Regions from separate parts of the Streptomyces bacillaris genome, predicted to be linked through region 1. Evidence: riboswitches for the same ligand, from Rfam matches in the RefSeq annotation. Region 1 holds a riboswitch; the other holds the start of a gene.
What was found. Region 1 has a riboswitch for S-adenosylmethionine ahead of thrC (threonine synthase). Riboswitches for the same ligand answer to the same signal wherever they lie in the genome.
Positions count from the first base shown of each region.

Region 2: another riboswitch for S-adenosylmethionine. It lies ahead of DJ476_RS26335 (aminotransferase class V-fold PLP-dependent enzyme); the one in region 1 lies ahead of thrC (threonine synthase).

Region 1 is NZ_CP029378.1:3,481,984-3,489,113, reverse strand. It holds gene DJ476_RS14800 (ABC transporter substrate-binding protein) at 1-632, shown strand, start outside; gene DJ476_RS14795 (DUF3263 domain-containing protein) at 703-1,014, shown strand; gene otsB (trehalose-phosphatase) at 1,226-2,077, shown strand; gene DJ476_RS14785 (alpha,alpha-trehalose-phosphate synthase (UDP-forming)) at 2,159-3,547, opposite strand; gene DJ476_RS14780 (glucosyl-3-phosphoglycerate synthase) at 3,697-4,647, opposite strand; SAM riboswitch class I at 4,801-4,928, shown strand; gene thrC (threonine synthase) at 4,947-6,242, shown strand; gene DJ476_RS14770 (MoaD/ThiS family protein) at 6,296-6,574, shown strand; gene DJ476_RS14765 (cold-shock protein) at 6,986-7,130, shown strand, end outside.
Region 2 is NZ_CP029378.1:6,065,506-6,072,635, reverse strand. It holds gene DJ476_RS26360 (C40 family peptidase) at 1-501, opposite strand, end outside; gene DJ476_RS26355 (NYN domain-containing protein) at 787-2,154, opposite strand; gene DJ476_RS26350 (hypothetical protein) at 2,194-2,436, opposite strand; gene DJ476_RS26345 (rhomboid family intramembrane serine protease) at 2,631-3,383, shown strand; gene DJ476_RS26340 (Lrp/AsnC family transcriptional regulator) at 3,380-3,661, shown strand; gene DJ476_RS26335 (aminotransferase class V-fold PLP-dependent enzyme) at 3,718-5,100, opposite strand; SAM riboswitch class IV at 5,308-5,425, opposite strand; gene trpD (anthranilate phosphoribosyltransferase) at 5,509-6,573, opposite strand; gene qcrB (cytochrome bc1 complex cytochrome b subunit) at 6,696-7,130, opposite strand, start outside.

The DNA.
Region 1 (7,130 bases):
GTTACGTCGACGACGTCGGCCTGTACGACATCGACTCGGCCCAGAACATCGCCACGTTCACCTGGCTCCGCGACAACCTCGTCGGCAAGGGCCTCACCGGCCCGGTCGCCCCGGGCAAGCTGGACCGGGCGAAGGCCTTCGAGGCGTTCACCAAGGGCGAGGTCGGCATGCTCAACGGCCACCCCACGCTGATGGAGGAGGCCGAGGCCAAGGGCGTCAAGGTCGGCATGGTGCCGCTGCCCGGCGCCGAGGGCCCGACCAAGGGGTCGATGGGCGTCGCCGACTGGATGATGGGCTTCAAGCAGAACGGCAACCGCCAGGCGATCGGCAAGTTCTTCGACTACGCCTACTCCGACGAGAACGTGCTCGCCTTCGCCGACGAGTACGACCTGCTCCCGGTGACCGGCAGCGCCTCCGCCGAGATGGAGACCGACAACAAGCACGTGAAGCTGCGCGAGTTCCTGGCCGCGCTGCCCAACTCCCAGCTGCCCCCCTTCGGCAAGACGTCCTGGGCGACGGTGAGCGAGTCGGTCAAGAAGAACATCGGCGAGGCGGTCGCCCCCGGCGGCAGCCCGGAGCGGGTGCTCGGCTCGATAGCGGCCGAGGCGACGCGGGCGGAGAGCGCGGAGTAGCGGGGCGCGGGTGCCGGGGGCAGAGCCGGGGGCGGGGCGCGGTGTGGGTGGTCGCGGCTAGGTTGGCCGTATGACCACCTCCGACTCCGAGCCCGGCGCCGACTCCGTCTCCGGTGCCGAGCCCGGCTCCGGCTCCGAGCCCCTGCCGTCCGCTTCCGCCGAGCTGTCCGCCCGGGCGCGGGCGGTGCTCGCGCTGGAGCGGAGGTCGTGGGCGGGGCCCGGGGCGAAGGAGCGGGCGATCCGGGAGGAGCTGGGGATGTCCCCGGTGCGGTACTTCCAGCTCCTCAACGCGCTGATCGAGGACGAGCGGGCGCTACGGGAGGACCCGGTCACGGTGAACCGCCTCCGCCGCCTGAAGGAGGAGCGCCGGGGGAGACGGTGACGGCCCTCGGGGGCGCTGCCCCCGCGCCCCCGCTCCTCAAACGCCGGAGGGGCTGGATTTTGCCCCGTCGGCTTTCGGCTGCGGGGCGCAATTCAAGCCTCTCCGGCGATTGAGGAGCGGGGTGCGGGGCGGAGCCCCGGTAGGTCCAGGGCGCTGCCCCCGAACCTCCGCTCCTCAATCGCCGGAGGGGGCGGATTGCTACGCTCACCCCATGGGCAGCCACTCCGTACATCTGCCGACCCCGACCACCCCGGCCGGCCGGGAGGGCCTGGAGGCCATCCTCCAGCGGCCCGACCGCGCGGTCGTCGCTCTCGACTTCGACGGCACGCTCGCCGACATCGTCCCCGACCCCGAGCAGGCCCGCGCCCACCCCGGCGCCGCCGAGGCGCTCGCCGCGCTCGCCCCGAAGGTCGCCTCGATCGCCGTGATCACCGGCCGCCCCGCGGGCGTGGCCGTACGGTACGGCGGCTTCGCGGGCGTCACCGGTCTGGACCACCTCGTCGTCCTCGGCCACTACGGCGCCGAGCGCTGGGACGCCGCCACCGGCACCGTGAACGCCCCCGCCCCGCACGCCGGCGTGGCCGAGGCGCGGGCCGAACTCCCCGGCGTACTGCACGAGTTCGGCGCCTGGCACGGCACCTGGATCGAGGAGAAGGGCCAGGCCGTCGCCGTCCACACCCGCCGCGCCGACGACCCGCAGGCGGCCTTCGAGACCCTGCGCGGCCCTCTCGGCGAGCTGGCCGCCCGCCACGGGCTGATCCTCGAACCGGGCCGCCAGGTGCTGGAGTTGCGCCCGCCGGGCATGGACAAGGGCGTCGCGCTCGCGGAGTACGTACGGGAGGTGGGCGCCACCTCCGTGCTGTACGCGGGCGACGACCTCGGGGACCTCGCCGCCTTCGCCACCGTGGAGAAGCTGCGCGGCGCGGGCACGGAAGGAATCCCGGGGCTGCTGGTGTGCAGCGGCAGCGCCGAGGTGCCCGAACTGGCCGAGCGCGCCGACCTGTTGGTGCCGGGGCCGGCCGCCGTGGTGGAGTTCCTGGCAGCGCTGGCCGACCGCCTCTGAGTCGTACTTGCACAGACCTGGCCGGCCGCCTCTGAGCCGTAGTCGTACCGGAAGTGCCGGGAGCGCCGTAAGCGGCTCCCCTCACTCCTGCCGCAGCGCCTCCAGCTGATCCAGGAACCACCGCTGCGGCGGGAGCGCCGTCGCCGCCTCCGCCAGCCGCTTCGTGCGGCCCGTCCGCTCCTCGGCGCCCATCGACAGGGCCTCGTGGAGCGCCTCCGCCGTGCCCGTCACGTCGTACGGGTTCACCACGATCGCGTCCTCGCCCAGTTCCTCGTACGCCCCCGCCTCCCGTGACAGCACCAGCGCGCAGCCGTGGTCGGAGACGACGGGGACCTCCTTGGCGACCAGGTTCATGCCGTCGCGGATCGGGTTGACCAGGGCCACGTCCGCCAGCCGGTACGCGGCGAGCGAGCGGGCGAAGTCGTCCTTCACGTGGAGGACGACAGGCGTCCAACTCTCGGTCCCGTAAGCCCCGTTGATCTCCGTGGCCAGCGACTGCACCGCCGCCGTGTAGTCCCGGTAGACCGCGAGGTCCTGGCGGGAGGGGTAGGCGAAGGCCACATGGACCACGTGTTCGCGCCACTCCGGGTGGGCCTCCAGCAGGGCCCGGTAGGCGTGCAGGCCGCGCACGATGTTCTTGGACAGCTCCGTGCGGTCCACCCGCACGATCGTCTTCCGGTTCTCGCCCACCTGCTCCCGCAGCGCCGCCATCCGCTCGTCCACGTCCGCCTCGCGCGAGCGTCGGCGCAGGAAGTCCGCGTCCGCCCCCAGCCCGTGCACCCCGATCCGGGTCCGGCCCGTCCCGCCGAGGATCTCCGTACAGCAGCCGATGAACGCGTCCGCCCACCGCCGGGTCAGGAACGCGGCCCGGTCCGCGCCGAGGATGCCCCGCAGCAACTGCTCACCGATGTCGTCGGGCAGCAGCCGGAAGTAGTCCACCGGCGCCCACGGGGTGTGCGAGAAGTGGCCGATCCGCAGATCCGGGCGCAGCTCGCGGAGCATCCCGGGGACCAGGGCCAGGTGGTAGTCCTGGACGAGGACCGAGGCGCCTTCCCCCGCCTCCTCCGCGAGGGCCTGGGCGAAGGCCCGGTTGTACGTCTCGTAGGAGGCCCACTGCCGCCGGAACTCCGCGTCGAAGACCGGCTCCACGGGGGTCTGGTACAGCAGGTGGTGGACGAACCACAGCACGGAGTTGGCGATGCCGTTGTACGCGTCGGCGTGGACCTCGGCGTCGATGTCCAGCATCCGTACGCCCGGCTCACCGACCCCGCGTCGCACCGCCTCGCGGTCGCCGTCCCCGAGGGCCGCACAGACCCACAGCTTGTCGTCGACGGCGCTCAGCCCGGAGACGAGACCCCCGCCGCCGCGCTTGGCGTCGAGCGTTCCGTCCTCGCCGAGCGTGTACGTGATGGGGCCGCGGTTGGACGCGACGAGGACCTGGGCGGTGGCTTCGGCATGCTCGGTGACCATGTAGCGGAACCTAGCCCGTGAGGGAAGCCGCCAAACGCGCGTCCGGAGGATCGGTCACCGGCACCGCGCCGCCCACCGCGCCCGCGCACGCCTCACGCCGGCCGCCTCGCCCGCGCACGCCTCAGGGCTGCCGAAGCCCCGCGCGCGCCTCACGCCGCCCACCGCTCCGCGTACTCCGCGATCTCCCGCATCGGCGGCCGCTCCTCCGTGTCCACCGCATGGGTGCGCGGTACGAACCCCTCCGCGCCCCGCTCGAACTGCGTCAGCGCGGGCCGCACCAGATGGCCCCGGGAGAGCCGGAGCTGGGCCGTGCGGTAGATCGCCGCAGCCATCCGGCCCAGCGCCTGCCCGTCCTGGTGGCGGTGGCGCCGCACCCCCACGTCGACCTGGCCCAGCGCGTCGAGGCCCACGGTGTGCAGCGCGTCGACCAGGAGCCCCAGCTCCACTCCGTAACCGACCGGGAAGGGCAGCCGCTCCAGCAGCGAGCGCCGCACCGCGTACTCGCCGCCCAGCGGCTGCACGAACCCGGCCAGCTGCGGCCAGTGCAGATTGAGCAGTGGGCGGGCCACCAGCTCGGTGACGCGACCGCCCTGACCTGCGGTGTCGCCGAGCGGACGGTCGTACATCGCCTTGACGAAGTGCACCGCCGGATCGGTCAGCAGCGGCCCGACCGTCCCCGAGACGAAGTCCGCCGAGAAGTCCTTGAGGTCCGCGTCGACGAAGCAGACGATCTCCCCGCTGGTCACCAGGAGCGACCGCCAGAGGACCTCGCCCTTGCCCGGCACGGCCGGTATCCGGGGCAGGATCGCGTCCCGGTGGACCACCCGGGCGCCCGCCTCCCGGGCGACGGCGGCGGTGGCGTCGGTCGAACCGGAGTCGATCACCACCAGCTCGTCCACCAGCCGGACCTTCTCCATCAGCTCCCGCCGGATCGTCGCCACGATCGCACCGACCGTGGCCTCCTCGTTCAGCGCGGGCAGCACCACACTCACCGAGGTGCGGTGCGGTTCGGCGGTCCGGGCGTCGAGGAGCCGGTCCAGCGGGCGGTCGGCGGACGACCAGGACCGCCTGGTCAGCCAGCGTTCCACCTCTTCGAGCACGGTCTGAACTCCCTGTGTGTGATCCATCTCGCCGTTCGGACGACTATCTCAACCGTCCCGTCCTTCGGTTACAGTCTTGAACAACGCGGACGACCGTCGCATGTCGGGGTCCGTCGTCACACAAACGCCTGGATCGAAGATCCGGTGCCACAGAGCTCATCCAGAGGGACTGAGGGAACGGCCCGTTGAAGTCCCGGCAACCCTCCTGCCGACCGCGAGGTCACGGTGGGGAAGGTGCCAATTCCGTCTTGCGGCGAAATGCGCTGCGAGGAAGATGAGGAGAAAGGGCCTCCGCCATCATGGCTGTTCAGACCATCGCAGGTAATGCCACCACCGCTTCCGTGGACCTCGGTCCCGCCGTGGCGCTTTCCTGCCGCGAGTGCGGCGAGCGTTTCGACCTCGGCCCCCTGTTCGCCTGTGCGTCCTGTTTCGGGCCGCTGGAAGTGGCGTACGACCTGCCGGCCGGTGACCCGGAGGCGCTGCGCAAGCGCATCGAGGCCGGTCCCGACAACATCTGGCGCTACGCCCCACTGCTGCCGGTCCCCGCCGACGTGGCCGACAAGCCCAACCTGAACCCCGGCTTCACCAAGCTGGTCAAGGCCGACAACCTCGCCCGCGAGCTGGGCGTCACCGGCGGTCTGTACGTCAAGGACGACTCCGGCAACCCGACGCACTCCTTCAAGGACCGCGTCGTCGCGATCGCCGTCGAGGCCGCCCGAGCCTTCGGTTTCACCACCCTCTCCTGCTCCTCCACGGGCAACCTGGCCGGTGCCGTCGGCGCCGCCGCCGCCCGCGCCGGACTGCGCTCCTGCGTCTTCATCCCGCACGACCTGGAGCAGGGCAAGGTCGTCATGGCCGCGGTGTACGGCGGTGAGCTGGTCGGCATCGAGGGCAACTACGACGACGTGAACCGCTTCTGCTCCGAGCTGATCGGGGACCCGCTCGGCGAGGGCTGGGGCTTCGTCAACGTCAACCTGCGGCCGTACTACGGCGAGGGCTCCAAGACCCTGGCGTTCGAGATCTGCGAGCAGCTCGGCTGGCGGCTGCCCGACCAGATCGTCATCCCGATCGCGTCCGGCTCCCAGCTGACGAAGATCGACAAGGGGTTCCAGGAGCTGATCAGGCTCGGCCTGGTCGAGGACCGGCCGTACAAGATCTTCGGCGCCCAGGCCGAGGGCTGCTCCCCGGTCTCCGCCGCCTTCAAGGCCGGGCACGACGTCGTACGGCCCCAGAAGCCGAACACCATCGCCAAGTCCCTGGCCATCGGCAACCCGGCGGACGGCCCGTACGTCCTGGACATCGCCCGCCGCACGGGCGGCGCGGTGGAGGACGTCAACGACGAGCAGGTCGTCGACGCGATCAAGCTGCTGGCGCGCACCGAGGGCATCTTCGGTGAGACGGCGGGCGGTGTGACGGTCGGCGTGACGAAGAAGCTGATCGAGGCCGGGGTGATCGACCCGGCGCTCACCACCGTCGTCCTGAACACCGGTGACGGGCTCAAGACGCTCGACGCGGTCTCCGCGACCTCGCAGGCGACGGCCACCATCAAGCCGAGCCTGGACGCGTTCCGCGCCGCGGGCCTCGCCGCCGCCTGATCATCCCGATCGCCCCGATCGCCCCGACCGCAGCAGTCAGAAAGGCCTCCGTCATGAGCGTCAAGGTCCGCATCCCCACCATCCTCCGCACCTACACCGGCGGCCAGGCCGAGGTCCCGGCCGAGGGCGCCACGCTCGCCGAGGTCATCGAGTCCCTGGAGAAGGACCACCCGGGCATCGCCGCCCGCGTCCTGGACGACCGGGGCAAGCTGCGCCGCTTCGTGAACGTGTACGTCAACGACGACGACGTGCGCTTCGAGGGCGGCCTGGACGCGGCCACGCCGGACGGCGCCGGTATCTCGATCATCCCCGCCGTGGCCGGCGGCTGCTGAACACCCGTACGAACACCATTGCCCCCTCCACCCCTCGGGGAGGAGGGGGCAATTCTGCATGGTTGAGCACGGTACAGTTGGGGAAACCCCCTCCGCTGCACGCGCCGCCCGCATATGAGAATGCGCCCGGACCCGATAAGAAGCAGCCAAAGTGCGTGAACCCCTTGAGGCATAAGTGGCCTTTGCCTGGCCCGACTTGCCCGTAAATTTCAGCAATCCCGCATATTCGGGCGTTCGGCCGTGCCCAGAATTCTCGTCCGATTGACCTGTTGCAGAGGGCAGTTGGGCGGATACATTCGGCCGCGGTCGACGCGCTGCGGCGCTGCGCACCCTCTCCTGTCGGAGGGTGAGTTCCGACCCGGGGCCGCGAAGTGCGGTCCCGTGCAAGGGCCAGTTATAGGGGAGTTAGGCATGGCTCAGGGCACCGTCAAGTGGTTCAACGCGGAGAAGGGGTACGGCTTCATCGCGGTCGACGGTGGTGCGGATGTTTTCGTCCACTACAGCGCGATCCAGATGGACGGGTACCGCACCCTCGAAGAGGGTCAGCGAGTTGAAT
Region 2 (7,130 bases), 2.6 Mb from region 1:
GAGGTCGCCCAGCTTGTCCTGGGCCTCCTTGCGCTGCTGCGCGAGGGTGCGCTGCTTGGCCTGGATCTTCTGCAGGGACTCCGTCTGCTTGACCGTCAGCTGGTCGAGCGCGGAGGCCTGGTCGAGGAAGCTGTCCGGGTCCGAGGCGAGGAAGAGGGCGACCGAGGGGTCGATACCGCCGGAGCGGTACTGCGCGGTGGCGATCGAACCCAGCTCGCCGCGCAGGGTGTTCAGCTCGTCCTGGCCGCGGGCGACCTTGTCCTGGAGCGCGTCGACCTGCTTCTTCAGCTTGTCCTGCTGCTCCTTGGCCCCGTTGTACTTCTCGGTGGCGGCCTCGGCCTCGTGGTAGAGCTTGTCGACCTTCGCCTTGACCTCGTTCTTGGTCGGCTTGGGGTCGGCATGGGCGGCCTGGGAGGTCAGGGCCACGGCCGCAGCGGCGGTCGCGGTGAGCACGGTCACGCGCGCGCGGCTCGGCTGCTTGGGACGACGGTGGGACGCCACGAAGGCGAGCTCCTTCTTCCTCAGAGCCGCCTACCGGGCTGTGGGGGAAAGATTCCCCGGCTCCGTGCGCTCACGGACTCGGCGGTTCCTTCGCCGTCACCCCCAATGGGTGATCAACCGTGCGAAGGTTCGAGGCCTGACCCTAGTGACCATCTTGTGATCAGTTCAAATCCTCACAGGATTTTTCTCGTCACATCAGGCACTTCTTTACTCTCACCGCACCACGTGTAGCGATGACTTGACGGTACGTTCCCAGAAATCCGGCATGTCACACATGTCGAACATTCATCCCTGGACGCGCGAAAGCCGCTTGAGGAGCAAGACGGACGCGACGGGCCGGGCACCGGCCTTGGCCACCCCGTCGGCCACCTCACGGTCGGTCGAGACGACCACCACGGGCCTCCCCGGGGGCTCCGCGCGGGCGAGTTGGCGGATCAGCTCGTCCGCGGTGACCCCCGCCTTGCTGAAGAGCACCCGCACCCCGCGCGGCGGGGCGAGCAGCACCGGCGCGGCCAGTTCGGCGCCGTCGAAGACACAGGTCACCTCGGCGCCGGACTGCGCGGCCAGCATCGACAGGCCGCCCAGCAGCCGCAACCGCTGCTTCTCCAGCGGCATCTGCGGATAGCCGGTCTTGGTGACGTTGTAGCCGTCCACGATGAGATGCGCCTGCGGCAGCGCCAGCAGCTGGTCGAGCAGCGCCGGGTCCGTCTCGGAAAGCGCCCTGGCGGCAATGTCCTTGGGCGACATGCGCCCCGGCTCCACCGCGTCCACGCTGTCGGCCGGGCGGGTGGTCACCGGGGGCAGGGCCAGTTCGCGCCGGAGCCCCGAGGCCGCGTCCAGCACGGTGTCCAGGAGCAGCCGCAGCCGCATGTCCTCCACCGAGCGGCCCTCGCGGGCGGCCCGCCGGCTCGCCTCCAGAGCGGCCTCGGCCTCACCGAGGCGGTGCTTGAGCCGGCGCGACTCGCTCTCGGCGGCGGAGAGCTGGGCCGCCGCCTCGGCCCGCTGGGCGTCCGCGTCGGCGGCGCTGCGGCGCAGGGCGGCCTCGCCGCGTTTCACCTCGCTGAGCGCGGAGCGGAGCTTGCGGTGGAGCGACTCGGACTCCTTGCGGGCCGCGTCCAGCTCGGCGCGGAGCCGCTCGGTCTCGGTACGGGTGTGGGCGCGCGCCCGCTCCAGCTCCTCGCGGAGCTGGGCCAGTTCACGGCGGGTCTCCTCGTCCACCCGCTCCGCGTCGGCCCGCTGGACCTCCTCGCCGGCCGCCTCGACCAGCTTGACCCAGCCCACCGGGCGCAGCACATAGGCGGCCGCCGCCACATCGACCGGATCGGCGGCGGCGGGCGGCGCACCCGCCTCCAGCGCACCGGCCAGCTCCGGCTGGGAGTGGCTCAGCCGCTCACCGATGCGCCGCCGGAAGAGCGGGTCGCTCTCCAGGGCGGCGGCCATCGCGTTCCCGGCGAACTTGGCCCGCCGGGTCGGGGTGAACCGGGCATACTGCCGCAACTGGGCGGGCAGTTCGGCGACGGTCAGCCCGCCGAAGGCCTCCGCGACCAGGGCGACGACCCGCCGCCGTACGCCTTCGGGCAGCGGACGGTCGAGCGCCTCTGCACCGCCGTCGGCCGCATCGGCCGGTTCGGCGCCGCTGGTCGGCTGTTCCACCGTCCGTCACCCCATAGATATGTCTGTCGGTGCGCTCCCTCAGGAGGCGGCACCCGGCCTGTCCACCAGTTCGATCTGGTCCACCGCGTTGCACCAACGACAGCGGACCGACTCGATGGTCTCACTGACCACCTCCCGCTCCTCGACACTGGACTCACCGGCCAGGTCGAGATGGACGTACTCCACGACCTTGGAGGACCGCGTCACGTCGAAGCGCGTGAGATTGCCGCACAAGGTGCAGCGCCAGCGGGTCGAGTCCGTCGGCAGGGGAACCGTCGTCATCGTCTGCGTCCTCTTTCGTCGTCTCCAGGAGCCCGCGCCGGGCGCACCGCCGCGACTCCACCTGTCTACGTCAAGGATCTCGCGGTGCGCCGTCGAACTGCGGAAGTCCTGGCGTAACCCTACGGCCTCGCGTATAGGCATCGGCACGGCGAGGCGCTCCGTCCCGTTCTCCCCCGGTACGCCATGCTCTGTACATGATCGACGTACGGCGGTTCGCCCGCTGGACCACGGCCGCACGGGCCCGGGAGCGGACGGCGGGCGGGGCGCCGGTGACGTACGGGCTGATCGCCCTGTGCGGCGCGATCTTCCTGATCAGCCCGCTCTCCGGGTTCGGCGGCGCCTCCTACGGCAGCCAGGACGCGCTGCTCGCCGCGCAGGCCGGGTACTTCGAGCGGTGGGGGGTGATCCCGGCCGAGCTGTGGGAGGGCTCGCCGCGCGCCCTGCTCACCCCGTTCACCGCGCTGTTCGTGCACGGCAGCTGGCTGCACCTGCTGGGCAACCTGCTCTTCCTGTACGTGTTCGGGGCGATGGCCGAGGAGCGGATGGGCCGGGTCCACTTCGCGCTCTTCTACGTGGGGTGCGGCTATCTGGCGCTGGTCTGCTACGCGGCGGTCCACGCGGACTCGGGCCAGACGCTGGTCGGCGCCTCCGGCGCGATCTCGGCGGTGCTCGGCGCCTTCCTGTACCTGTTCCCGAAGGCCCGGGTGACCAGCCTCTTCCCGTTCCTCTTCTTCCTGCCGCTGCGCTTCCCGGCCTGGATCGTGCTGGTCTTCTGGTTCGGGCTCCAGTGGGCGGCCGCCCAGGCGGCGGACGCGGGGCCGGGGGTGGCGTATCTGGCGCATGTGGCGGGGTTCGCGGCCGGGTTCCTCTACGCCTGGGTGCGGTATCGGGGTGGGGCTAAGGTGAAGGTTCCAGCCACGGCGACCGAGGGAGACAGACAGCCGTGATCACCGCGATCGTGCTCATCAAGACCAGCGTGGACCGGATTCCGGAGATCGCCGAGGCCATCGCCGCGCTGGACAGTGTCAGCGAGGTCTTCTCCGTCACCGGCACCTACGACCTGATCGCCATGGTCCGGGTCGCCCGCCACGACGACCTCGCGGACGTCATCCCCGGCCGGATCAGCAAGATCCCGGGCGTCGAGGGCACCGACACCCATGTGGCGTTCCGTACGTACTCCCAGCACGACCTGGAGGCGGCGTTCGCGATCGGCCTGGACGCGTAGGACCGTACGCACGTCGGCCGGGGACGGGCAGCGCGCCCGTCCCCGGCCGAGGCGTATCAAACCGTACGGGCGGCCTCGCCCCGGTCCGGGACGCAACGGCCGTCCTCGGTGCGGTACTTCCACCGGGCGCCCTGGCGGACCAGCTCGGAGACCGCGCGCAGGAACCGCTCGATGTGCTCGTCCGGCGTACCGGCCCCGAAGCTGACGCGGATGGCGTTGAGCGAGCGCTCGCCCGGCTCGGCCTCGGGGGCGCCGCACTCGCCCGGGTCCTGCGGGTCGCTGCCGAGGAGGGTGCGCACCAGCGGGTGGGCGCAGAAGAGGCCGTCGCGGACGCCGATGCCGTACTCGGCGGAGAGGGCGGCGGCGAAGTGCGAGCTGTTCCAGCCGCGCACCACGAAGGAGATGACCCCGACCCGGGGCGCGTCGTCCCCGAAGAGCGAGAGCACCTGGACCTCGGGCACCTCGGCCAGCCCCTCACGGACCCGGCGCACCAGTTCCTGCTCCCGGGCCACCAGGGTGTCGAACCCCGCCTCGGTGAGGGCCTTGCAGGCGGAGGCGATGGAGTAGACGCCGATCACGTTGGGCGAACCGGCCTCGTGGCGGGCGGCCGTGGTGTGCCAGTCGACGTCCACGCCCCCGTCCGCGCGCCGGGCGACCTTGCGGGAGGCGCCGCCGCCGACGAGGTACGGCTCGGCCGCCTGGAGCCAGTCGGCGCGGCCCGCGAGGACGCCCGAGCCGAAGGGCGCGTACAGCTTGTGGCCGGAGAACGCGACCCAGTCGACGTCCAGTTCGGCGATGTCCACGGGGTGGTGCGGGGCGAGCTGGGCGGCGTCCAGGACGATCCGGGCCCCGTGCGCGTGCGCGGCGGCGGCCAGTTCCTTCACCGGCCACAGCTCACCGGTCACGTTGGAGGCACCGGTCACGCAGACGAGGGCCGGGCCGTAGGGGGCGCGGTCCGCGAGCGCCCGCTCCAGGGTCTCCACCGCCTGGCCCGGGGTGCGGGGCGCGTTGAGGTAGGTGACCTGGGCGTCGCGCCAGGGCAGCAGGGAGGCGTGGTGCTCGGTCTCGTACACGAAGACCTGGCAGCCGGCCGGGATCGCGGCGGCCAGCAGGTTGAGGGAGTCGGTGGTGGAGCGGGTGAAGACGACCTGGTCGTCGGCGCGGCAGCCGAGGAACTCCGCGACCGTGCGACGGCTGTTCTCGAAGAGGTCGGTGGAGAGCTGCGAGAGGTATCCGGCACCGCGGTGGACGCTGCCGTAGTACGGGGCGTACGCGGCCACGTCGTCCCAGACCCGCTGGAGGGCCGGGGCGCTGGCGGCGTAGTCGAGTGCGGCATAGGTGACTTCACCGCCGGTGACGAGCGGAACGGTGACATCCTGCCCCAGAACGGGCAGTGGGGCACAAACCGACGAGTCGAGGGCAGCGGTGGAGACAGACATGGCGAACTCCCGTAACAGGCAGGCGAAATCTGCGCGCCTGCGGATACGCGGCGGCGCGGAGAAGGAAGGAAAAGAGGGTGCGCTGAAGAAGGGCGGTCAGCTCAGGGCGTGACGAAGCCCTGGGACGAGCCCTAACGCATTCGCTTGCTCACAGAAGGCTCCCTAGGGACCAGGACCCCGGGGGCTGACGTCCATTGGACGCCGAGGGGCCCGCGCTTGCCGCAGACCTCGCTGCCTACGGCCTGGTCTTCACCCGGGGCACCCCGCCACGGACGGAGGGTTGCCGGACAGCGGGCCGGGGCCGTAGTCGCTGTCACTCATGACCTGCGCAGCATCTTGCCATACGTACGGGGACGCGCAAGGGCGCGGTCCGGCATCCGGACTGCGCCCTGCGTCACATTCGGCGTCTCAGGCGTTACTGGCCGCCACCCAGCGCTCCAGGGCGCGCTTGGCGGCCCCGGAGTCGATGGCCTCGGCGGCCACCTGGATCTGCGCCGCGATCCGCTCGGTCAGCGGGCCGGTCCCCGGGTCGAGCGCGACGAGCGCCGCCGCCGCGTTGAGCAGCACCGCCTCCCGTACCGCGCCGCCCTCGCCGTCCAGCAGCCGACGGGCCACATCGGCGTTGTACGAGGCGTCGGCGCCGCGCAGCGCCTCGACGGGGACGATGGTCAGCCCGACGTCGCGCGGGTCGAACGGCTCCTCGCGCACCTCCCCGTCACGGACCACCCAGATCCGCGAGGTGGCGGTGGTGGTCAGCTCGTCGAGCCCGTCGTCACCGCGGAAGACAAGCGCCGAGTTGCCCCGCTCCGCGAGCACGCCCGCGACGATGGGCGCCATCCGGGCGTCGGCCACCCCGATCGCCTGGGCGCGCACCTGGGCCGGGTTGGTGAGGGGTCCCAGGATGTTGAACGTGGTCTGCGCGCCCAGCTCCTTGCGGGCCTTGGCGGCGTACCGCAGGGCGGGGTGGAACTTGACGGCGAAACAGAACGTGATGCCCGCCGCCTCCGCGACCTCCACCACCCGCTGCGGGGTCAGCTCCAGGTTGACGCCCAGCTTCTCCAGGACGTCGGAGGAGCCGCTCGCGGAGGAGGCGGCCCGGTTGCCGTGTTTGACGACCTTGGCGCCGGTCCCGGCGATGACGATCGCGGCCATGGTCGAGATGTTGACGGTCTTGGCGAGGTCGCCGCCGGTGCCGACGATGTCGACGGTGCGGCCGGGCACCTCGATGGTGTTGGCGTGCGCGTACATCGCGCGCACCAGCCCGGTGACCTCCTCGACGGTCTCGCCCTTGGCCCGCAGCGCCACCGCGAAGCCGGCGATCTGCGCGTCGGTGGCCTCGCCGCTCATGATGCGGTCCATCGCCCAGGCGGTCTCCTCGGAGGAGAGGTTCTCGCCGCGCAGCAGGGGGTTCAGCAGGCCGGGCCAGGAACGGTCCGCCACGCTGTCGCCGCCGCTCGGGGTCACAACGTTCATGGTCCGCTCCAGGGGTCCACAGCCGGGAAAGATACGGCTCCACCCTATCCAGCCACCGGGACCGCGAAGAGCCCCGTCCATCGAATGGACGGGGCTCCCGCGGTGGCGATCAGTTCAGGTGATCAGTGGTGGCCGTGGCCCTCGGTGATCTCCTTGTACTCCTCGACGGTGGGCTTGGCGATCTGGTTGTTCTCGCCGTAGTAGCCCTTGCTGAGCTTGGCCCGGACCTTCTCCAGTACGGGGATCTTGCGCTTTACGCCGTTCTCGTCGACCTCGGGGCCGAGTTCGAGCGGCTTGTACTGGTGGTGCTGGGTGAGCGTGTGCAGCTTGTCCTGGGACAGCGGCTCGTGGATCTCCACGAACTCACCGTGCGGCAGGCGCTTGATGATGCCGGTCTCGCGACCGTGCAGCACCTTCTCCTTGTCGCGGCGCTGGAGGCCGAGGCAGATCCGCTTGGTGACGATGAAGGCGATGACCGGTCCGACGAAGAAGAAGATCCGGACGAACCAGGTGATGGCGTTGATCGACAGGTGGAAGTGCGTGGCCCACAGGTCGTT